One region of the Bacillus sp. JK106 genome, then DNA from elsewhere that is predicted to be linked to it. Evidence: riboswitches for the same ligand, from Rfam matches in the RefSeq annotation. Region 1 holds a riboswitch; the other holds the start of a gene.
The links. Region 1 has a riboswitch for S-adenosylmethionine ahead of ACWJJS_RS07040 (methionine biosynthesis PLP-dependent protein). Riboswitches for the same ligand answer to the same signal wherever they lie in the genome.
Positions count from the first base shown of each region.

Region 2: it holds a riboswitch for S-adenosylmethionine, as region 1 does, so the genes downstream of both, ACWJJS_RS08885 (phosphoadenylyl-sulfate reductase) here and ACWJJS_RS07040 (methionine biosynthesis PLP-dependent protein) in region 1, are expected to answer to the same signal.

Region 1 is NZ_JBSJQC010000002.1:288,007-292,996, forward strand. It holds gene ACWJJS_RS07025 (GNAT family N-acetyltransferase) at 1-390, opposite strand, end outside; gene ACWJJS_RS07030 (YjcG family protein) at 395-910, opposite strand; gene ACWJJS_RS07035 (esterase family protein) at 936-1,658, opposite strand; SAM riboswitch class I at 1,833-1,958, shown strand; gene ACWJJS_RS07040 (methionine biosynthesis PLP-dependent protein) at 2,028-3,149, shown strand; gene metC (cystathionine beta-lyase) at 3,142-4,317, shown strand; tRNA gene ACWJJS_RS07050 (tRNA-Val) at 4,455-4,527, shown strand; gene ACWJJS_RS07055 (contact-dependent growth inhibition system immunity protein) at 4,816-4,990, opposite strand, start outside.
Region 2 is NZ_JBSJQC010000002.1:682,644-687,633, reverse strand. It holds gene sat (sulfate adenylyltransferase) at 1-522, opposite strand, end outside; gene ACWJJS_RS08890 (inorganic phosphate transporter) at 571-1,635, opposite strand; gene ACWJJS_RS08885 (phosphoadenylyl-sulfate reductase) at 1,648-2,349, opposite strand; SAM riboswitch class I at 2,477-2,581, opposite strand; gene pyrE (orotate phosphoribosyltransferase) at 2,683-3,315, opposite strand; gene pyrF (orotidine-5'-phosphate decarboxylase) at 3,312-4,031, opposite strand; gene ACWJJS_RS08870 (dihydroorotate dehydrogenase) at 4,000-4,935, opposite strand; gene ACWJJS_RS08865 (dihydroorotate dehydrogenase electron transfer subunit) at 4,935-4,990, opposite strand, start outside.

The DNA of each region.
Region 1 (4,990 bases):
CGCATCGAGAAATTCTTCGCCGGATGTGACGCGGTATCCTTGTTTTTCGTAAAACGGAACCGCCTGCGTCTGCGCATGTAAGATAAAGCTGCCGGCACCCTTGGCTGCAGCCGCTTTTTCAAGCGCCTGCATCATGATGGCCCCGACGCCTAAAGAACGATGGCTTTTCATTACGCAGATGCGCTCTAATTTTCCATGCCCGTCTTTCAAGCGCCATCTGCCGGCTCCGACCGGCTGGCCGCCGTCATATATGACTATATGCTCTGACGTGTCTTCGAATTGATCAATCTCTTCTTCTTCCGGAACGTGCTGTTCTTTCACAAAGACCTCTTTTCTGACGAAAAAAGCGTCGTTCAGCTGTTTTTCAGTTTTTACGATGATGGATTCCAAGCAGTTATTCTCCTCCGCCTAATAAAAATGTTTCGTACACAGTCCATGAGCCGTTATCCAGCTGATAGAGCAGGTGAAAACGGTCGATGACTTCTTCGTGGGAAATGTCTTGCATTTTCAGCTGTCCGAGTACGTCGGAATGTTCATCTGACGACAGCTTCTGGCCGACCGTGACATGCGGAACGAAGCTGTATTCCGGCTCGCCGGATAATGCTCCTGAGTAGCATTTCTCACTCAGAGATTTTAATTCCTCTGTCGGCTCTGCTTTCATATATATCACATTATTCACAGGAGAAAACGAGCTGTATTTTGTGATTTTCAGAACGAGCGGATGCGACTCTTTCGCCGTCTGTCTCAGCTGTGATACGACCTGCTCGATTTCCTGTTCTGTCGCTTCAAACGGATCTCTTACCGTCAGATGCGGCGGAATGAGCGCGTAGCTCGGGTCGTAGCGTTTCCGGTACGAATTTGCGAGATCCTGTAATTTTTTTGATGGAAATAAAACAATACCGTATTTCATGAAAGTTCCCTCCTTAAATGAATGGTTACAGCATTTTTTTCAGCGCCGGCGTGATGAGCGGCTGCCAGTATGTCCATTTATGATCCCCGTCAAAGGTTTCATACGTGTATTCAGACTGTTTGCTTTCCAGCAGCTGTTTGAGCTCTTCGTTCGGCGCGGTGAAATCAAGCACCTGGCCGTCCGTCGTGTGGACGGCGGTTTCTTTTTCTCCGATTTGATGATAAACGGAAATCTGTTTGAGATCCTCCGACTGCCGGACGGCATCCAGCACGTGCCCGTCAACATACGGAGACTGCATGATGACGTTTCCAAACATGTTCGGATAGTCAATCGCCGTCATGAGCGAGACGGTTCCGCCGAGGGAATCCCCGATCATGGTGCGGCCGTATCCGACTTGATAAGTCGGGTATTCTTTGTCGATAAAAGGAACGAGCTCATTTGCGATAAACCGTTTATATGAGGCGAACTTAGAGCCTTCGGGATGGTATGTGTTTCTTCGCTCCCGCACATTTTTATATGGGACGCCGATAATGATGCAGCGGTCAATTTCCCCTTTTGACATAAGCTCTTCCGCCTGACGCCCGATTCTCCCTAATCTGAAATAATCATGGCCGTCCTGAGCGATGACCGTATGATATTTATACAGGGGGGAGAAGGTGGCGGGCAGATAGACCAAAACGGTCATTTCCTCTTCAAGCTCATGGGAGAAAAGTGTTTTCTCATGAATGATTCCGTTTTTTGATGCCACTTCGCATTCCTCCAGGCCGCGTCTTGTCTTGATGGTTTTTTCCTATTGTACCATGAATTATTAGAAATTTCTTTCTTCAGATGCACTTCTTGCGAGAGTTCAGATAAATAAAAAGTTGTTGAAATCCATTTTATAGTGCGTTAATATAGAACAATCAGAAAATACAAAACAATATTCTTATCACGAGAGGTGGAGGGACTGGCCCTTTGAAACCTCAGCAACCGGTTTGCTTTGCCGCGGGAAGGCAAAGTGCCAAGGTGCTAAATCCAGCAAGCGATTCACATGCTTGGAAGATAAGAGGAAGAGAAAAGCTCCTTCTTCTTATGAAGAGGGGGCTTTTTTATTTTTGAAAAAGGATGGTGCTTACTGATGACGCAGCATGTTGAAACAAAATTAGCCCAAATTGGAAATAGAAGCGAAGAAGCAACGGGAACGGTCAGTCCGCCGATTTATCTGTCCACCGCTTACCGCCATAGAGGAATAGGAGAATCTACAGGTTTTGATTACGTGCGCACGAAAAACCCGACACGCCAGCTCGTCGAAGACGCCATCGCCGTGTTGGAAAACGGTGCGAGAGGATTTGCTTTCAGCTCGGGAATGGCAGCCATTCAAACCATTATGGCTTTATTTAAAAGCGGGGATGAATTGATTGTATCCTCCGATTTATACGGAGGCACGTACCGTTTGTTTGAAAACGAATGGAGAAAATACGGCTTAAGCTTTATTTATGATGATTTCAGCGATGAAGACTGTTTACGCTCCAAAATAACGGAAAACACGAAAGCGGTATTTGTTGAAACGCCGACAAACCCGTTAATGCAGGAGGCGGACATTGAAAAAATCGCCCGGATTACGAAAGAAGCCGGCCTGCTTTTAATTGTGGATAATACGTTTTATACTCCGGTGCTCCAGCGCCCGCTTGAACTGGGAGCGGACATCGTCATTCACAGCGCCACAAAATATTTAGCGGGGCACAATGACCTCCTTGCCGGTCTGGCTGTCGTTAAGGATGAAGAGCTCGGCGACATCATGTTTAATCACCAAAATGCGATCGGCGCCGTTCTCCCGCCGTTTGATTCGTGGCTTTTAATGAGAGGGATGAAAACACTCGGACTCAGAATGCGCCGTCATGAAGAAAACGCCCGTGAACTTGCAGAATTTTTAGAACAGGAAGAGGAAATCGCCGACGTGTTATATCCCGGAAAAGGCGGGATGCTGTCTTTCCGGCTGCAAAAAGAGGAATGGGTCAATCCGTTTTTAAAGGCGCTGAAAACGATCTGTTTCGCAGAAAGTCTCGGCGGGGTGGAAAGCTTTATTACATACCCCGCGACACAGACGCACATGGACATTCCGGAAGATATCCGTATCGCAAACGGCGTCTGCAACCGCCTGCTGCGTTTTTCAGTGGGCATTGAACATGCAGAAGATTTGAAGCGGGATGTAAAGCAGGCATTACAGCAAGTAAAAGAGGGGGCCGTGTCATATGAGTAATCACAATTGGACGCTGGAAACCCAGCTCGTGCACAATCCATTTAAAACAGACGGAGCCACCGGAGCCGTCAGCGTGCCGATCCAGCATGCTTCCACATTCCATCAGTCTTCATTTGAAGAATTCGGGACATATGATTACAGCCGCTCCGGCACACCGACAAGAACAGCGCTTGAAGAAACGATCGCAGGTCTTGAAGGCGGAACGAGAGGTTTTGCTTTCAGCTCCGGTATGGCGGCGATTTCGACGGCATTTCTGCTCTTATCCCAAGGCGACCATGTTCTCGTCACGGAGGATGTGTACGGCGGAACATTCCGCATGGTGACTGAGGTTCTGTCCCGTTTCGGAATCGAACATACCTTTGTCGATATGACGGACACAGAAGCGGTCGCCCGCGCCATCCGTCCGAACACGAAAGCCATTTATATGGAAACACCGTCAAACCCGACGCTCGGCATCACGGATATTAAGGGCGTCGTCAAACTGGCAAAGGATCACGGCTGTCTGACATACCTTGACAATACATTCATGACACCTGCTCTGCAGCGTCCGCTTGATCTCGGTGTAGATATCGTGCTTCACAGTGCGACGAAATTTTTAAGCGGCCACAGTGACGTGCTGTCAGGCCTTGCTGCCGTAAAGGATGAAGAGCTCGGCAATCAGCTGTATAAGCTGCAAAACTCGTTTGGAGCGGTGCTCGGCGTTCAGGACTGCTGGCTCGTATTGAGAGGCTTAAAAACATTGCAGGTCAGACTGGAAAAAGCGAGCCGGACGGCTGAGCGGCTGGCTGCCTATTTTAACGGGCATCCCGCCGTCAAAAACGTTTACTATCCCGGCCTTGCCGGACACCCGGGAGCCGATACCCATAAACGTCAAGCGAGCGGAGCGGGCGCCGTCCTGTCCTTTGAATTGGAAAGCAAAGAAGCCGTCAAAAAGCTGGTCGAAAACGTATCGCTTCCGGTATTTGCCGTCAGCCTCGGCGCCGTTGAATCCATTCTCTCATACCCTGCAGCCATGTCGCATGCCGCCATGCCGAAAGCAGAGAGGGAGAAACGCGGCATCACAGACGGCCTTCTGCGCCTGAGCGTCGGAGTCGAAAACGCCGAAGATTTAGAACGCGACTTCGAACAGGCATTGAAAAAAATAACCCCCGCCCAAGTGAGATCATAAACGAAAAGGGCGCCGTCAATTTTGCGACGCGCCCTTTTTTATTTTAGATAAAAAAAGTGTTGACGAATGAGAAATCAGGATATATAATTATAAATGTCAGAGAGACAACAACATACCCAGCAACACATACATATCATGATTCCGTAGCTCAGCTGGGAGAGCGCTACCTTGACAGGGTAGAGGTCGCTGGTTCGAGCCCAGTCGGAATCATAGCCAAAACCCTTGCGTAGCAAGGGTTTTTTACTTTCTTTTAATATAGCCGGTTTATCAAATTCGTAAGTTGTTCGCAAACTGTTGGCGAACTTGATTTTTTGGCTCGAAATTTATTGGCCGTATCTCTTTTTAGGATCAAAATAGTTGAAAAGTTCAACTAGTGATGCCGTCAAGTAGATCCAAACCGCACTGTCGGTATTGCATTTCTATCCGGATAAAAAAGCCAAAAAATCGGTATCAATATAAAAAGGCCCTCTCATAAAATGGGGGCCTTTCAGTGTTCTTTTAAATAGCCTCTTTTAGTTGTTCTATTACACTTTTCAACCATTCTATAGGTGGTAAGCCAATTGTCGGGAAATATATTTCTGCATTACACTTTATAATGTCTTCCTTTTCTTCTTTAGTTAGATCGCTATTTAGAAACTCTTCGCAATACTTTACTGTAAATAGCAAACCTTCT
Region 2 (4,990 bases), 390 kb from region 1:
TTCGAAGCTGCGTCTTGTATCGGCAGGTTCAAATGTAAACTCAGGAAACTGCTTTGACGCTTTTTTAATTAATGTGATCGGCCCGCCGACATACGTATCGCCGCGTGAAAATAATTTTTTCACGCCCGGATGCGCGGCATCATCGGTTTTATATACGTGAACGGCTTCTTTTTGTTTATCCGGCGTATAAATATCTTCGATGTCGACGACACCGTATGTTTCTCCGCCGTAAGTCAGTTTCACCGTGTCGCCGACGGCAAGCTCAGCCGCTTTTTCTGAATCGACCGGAAGCGTGATCGGCAGGGACCAGACAACCCCTGATGCCAGACGCATATTTTCAACGACTGACACGTAATCTTTTTCTGTGAAAAATCCTTCAATCGGGCTGTACCCCCCGATTCCGATCAGCTCTAAATCAGCGAACGAAATCAAATCAAGCTCAATTTCTTTGTGGACGGGTGTAAGATCATACTGCTCATTCACCCGATTAATTAATGTTCCTCCGTGCGGTGCTAAACTCATAATACATGATTCCTCCCAGTTAACAGATAAATAAACTCAGATTAATAGTTAAATGCCCCCGCCTTGTTCATGGACAGAGCGTTTCTCTTTTCGGATGGCTTTCATCAGACTGGCGGCTCCGCCAGCTGCCAAAAGCACGCTGGCCATCATAAAGATGGAATAGTAATCTCCTTTTAACAGCAGGGAGACAAGCAGATACGAAATCGACAGTGACAAAAACGGCGAAACGACCCAAACTTTGAGCATCGTTTTCACGACTTCTTTATGAAAAACGTTCGGCCCGTTTTTGGCCATTCCGATACCGATAATTGATGATGATGTGACTTGCGCCAATGGGACCGGCAGACCGAAGACGGAACTGATAATGACAAGCCCCGCGCCGGTTCCTGAAAGCAGTATGCCTTCTCCGGCTGAAAATCTCGTAATCTTTTTCCCGTTGGTTTCAAGCACTTTACGTCCTAAAAGCAGAGCGCCGAGAGCGACAAAGATGCCTCCGTACAGCGTTCCTTTTGACACGCTGAGTACGCCCGCAGCCACCAAAGGGCCCACCGCATTTGCGACATTGTTCATTCCGGCTGAAAAAGCTTCCCAAAACCCCGCAAAAAGCAGCACAATCCCTAAAATCTTCTGTTTCCGTTTCGAAATGACTCGAATATTCAGAGAACTGAATACCTTCGATACGAGAAAGGTGAAACAGAACGCGACGAACGGTACGAGCACCCAAAAAATCACGATGACCAAAAGATGCTGTAAAAACAATACTTTGTACGCGACGCCGACACCGACAATCGCCCCGACAGTGACCTCACTCGTCGACAGCGGAATGCCGAGCACATTCGCCGTGAATAACGATAGCGCCGCCGCTCCGATTATAATGCAGACAATGGTGAGCGTAATGGTTTGTTCGGGAATGATTCCGCCGCTGATCGTCTTAACGACTTCACCGCCGCCGATAACCGCCCCTGACAGGACTCCGGCCGCGCAGATGATCAGCGCATATGTTTTCTTTTTAACGGCGCCGGACCCGTAAGCGACTCCCATTGATGCCGCGGCTCCGCTGGCTCCGATATTCATGGCAAAAAACAGGCAGAATAAAATAGCGGCTAATTCCATCGGGCAGCTCCTTTATTCATGCAGTCCGCATTCGGTTTTCGCCATGCCGTTCCATCTGCCGCTCCGCAAATCTTCCGCGGTAAACGCAGGTGAAGTGCACGGTTCACAGCCGATGCTCGGATACCCCTGATCATGGAGGATATTGTAATCCAGCTCATGCTTGGAAGTATATCTCCAGATGTCTTTCCATGTCCAATGGATCAGCGGGCATACTTTAATCGATTGAAACTTGTCGTCTTTATTCAGGAAATTCGTATTCGCCCGGCTCGGCCCTTGATCCCGGCGAAGGCCGGACAGCCATGCCGGATGCCCTGCGAGTGCTTCTCTTAACGGCAGAATTTTTCTGATGTAGCAGCACTGGTTCGGTTCTCTTTCCCACAGTTTATCTCCGTGAGCCTCGGCCTGTTCCTCGAGAGTAAGGCTGGGCTTTTTCAGGATAATGTTCAGCCCCGGGTAACGTTCTTTCACTTTTTCGATCGTTTCATATGTTTCTTTAAAGTGAAGACCCGTATCGAGAAACACGATTTCCGCGTCTTTCTTTACTTTAGAAATTAAATCGATCAGGACGATGCCCTCAATCCCGAAGCTGCACGCGTAAACAAGCTGGTCTCCGTAGTGGCCGTATGCCCATTTTAAAACGGACAGCGCGCCTTTATAGGAATCGTCTTCCGGAAATGTAATCGCCGGTTCCTCCCATGTGTCATACGTTAGCATTTTTTCTTTCCTCCTCCCGGAGACAATCAAACAGCTGTTGTTCTCTGCCGGTTGTCTTATCCCTCAATCTTTTTTTCATATAAAAAACTTTCAATCCAGCGGAATGAAAGACAGTGACCCGGTATAGCCCTTATCTTCAAAATGCTGTGCATTTTTCTGGATGCGGCACCTTGCAATACACGCAGGTTGCCGGGCGTCATCGGTCCAGTCCCTCAGCCGCTCTTGATAAGCTTTTTAGATTTGTACTAAATTTTAGCACAATTCTAACAGAAGTCAACCCGAGTTTTTTGATAGGAATAATAAAACAGGCCCTGAGGCCTGTTTTTATTGTCATTATTTTTTAAACCAATCTTTTGACTCGGGATTCAGTTTCCATGATTTCAGTTTTTCAATGTCAGCTGAATGAATCGTTCCGTTTTCAAGCGCGACTTCAATCAGCGTGTCATAATCGGTTAACGAGTAATAAGGAAGACCCGCTTTTTTAAAGGCTTCTTTTGCTTTCGGCAGTCCGTATGTAAAAATGGAAATGACGCCTAGGACTTCCGCGCCCTCTCTTTGAAGGGCCGCCGCAGCTTCAAGCACGCTGCCTCCGGTAGAAATCAAGTCTTCAATCACGACTGTTTTTTGTCCTTTCTTAATGGCGCCTTCTATTTGATTTCCTTTGCCGTGCGCTTTCGGTTTGCTTCTGACGTAGCACATCGGCACGCCTGTACGGTCTGCGAGAAGCGCAGCATGCGGAATGCCCGCCGTTGCAGTGCCCGCGATCATCTCCGCCTCGGGGAAATGCTCCTTCAGCAGTTTGCCGAGCCCGTCCGCCACATCATTTCTCACTTTTGGATACGACAATGTCAGACGGTTGTCACAATAGATCGGTGATAAAATGCCGCTCGCCCACGTAAACGGCTCATTCGGACGTAAAAAGACAGCTTCAATGTGTAATAGATGTTTTGCGATAGCCTGTTTCATCGGCGAACGCCCTCCCATTCCAGTTTAATTGCTTCATATGCTTTAACGGGGTTTTCCGCTTTTGTAATTGAGCGGCCCACGACGATGGCTGACGAACCGTTTTCTTTCGCAAATGACGGAGTCGCCGTCCGGACTTGATCGTCAGCTGCGTCACTGGCCGTGCGGATGCCCGGCGTGACTGTCAGAAATGAAGGCCGGACCGCTTCATAAATGGCTTTTGTTTCATGGACCGAACATACCACTCCGTCCAGCCCGCACTCTTCCGCCATTTTGCCGTAGTGCACAACCGTTTCTAACAGCGGCTTTTGCAGCAGAAGCTCTTCCTTCGCCACCTGCTCTGAAGTGCTGGTCAGCTGAGTCACCGCGATTAAAGACGGGCGTTTTCTGCCTGCCGGCGTGCCTTCTTCAAGCCCCTCAAGGGCCGCGCGCATCATGCGTGCGCCCCCTGCCGCATGCACATTGACGAGATCAACGCCGAGGCGGGCCAGCCGCTTCATCGCTTTATTGACCGTAGTCGGGATATCATGAAGCTTTAAATCTAAAAATATATCACAGTTCCGTTCTTTTAATTGGTGAATGATGGCGGGGCCTTCCTGATAAAAAAGTTCCATCCCCGTTTTGACAAAAAGCCTTTCCTTTTCAAACAAGTCTAAAAACGTTAAAGTCTCTTCCCCTGATGCAAAATCAAGCGCGATGATGGGCAGGTTGTTTTTCATGTTTCCAGCTCCTTCCGATGCATTCACTTACAGATTGAAAGCCGTGTTGGCGCAGCACACGGGGGAGCTGTTCTATGATTTCCGGGCAGACGAACGGATTGACGAAGTTTGCTGTACCGACGGCAACCGCACTCGCTCCCGCAAGAAGAAATTCTAATGCATCCTCTGCGGTCTGAACGCCGCCCATCCCGATAATCGGAATTTGAACGGCCTGGCTGACTTCGTATACCATCCGGATGGCGACCGGTTTGATCGCCGGGCCTGACAGTCCGCCCGTTTTATTTGCTAAAATCGGCCGTCCGGTCTTGAGGTCGAGCCTCATCCCGATGAGTGTATTAATCATCGTCAGACCGTCAGCACCGGCCGCTTCAATCGCTTTGGCAATTTCGGTTATGTTTGCGACATTAGGCGAAAGCTTCACATACACAGGCACTGCGGAAACTTCTTTCACCGCTTTTGTCAGTTCGGCCGCCATGACGGGATCAGTACCAAAAGCAATCCCCCCCGTTTTGACATTCGGACATGAAATGTTAAGCTCAAGCGCATGCACATTCGGCGCTTGGCTGATGTGCTCGGCCACTTCTTTATAGTCGTCCACCTGAGAACCGGCGACATTTGCGATAATCGGCGTGTCAAATTGTTCGAGCCAAGGCAGCTCATGATTGAGCACATGCTCAAGGCCGGGATTTTGCAGTCCGATGGCATTCAGCATTCCCGCGCTTGTCTCCGCCACTCTCGGTGTCGGATTTCCGAAGCGGGCTTCGTTCGTCGTTGCTTTAATCATAATGCCTCCGAGGCATGATAAATCGTAAAATCCGGCATATTCTTTCCCGAAACCGAAACATCCGGAAGCGGGGATGATCGGGTTTTTCAATTGGAGACCCGGCAGATTCACCTCTAACATTACAGCGCCACCTCCTCAGCTTTAAATACCGGCCCGTCAAGGCAGACCTTTACAT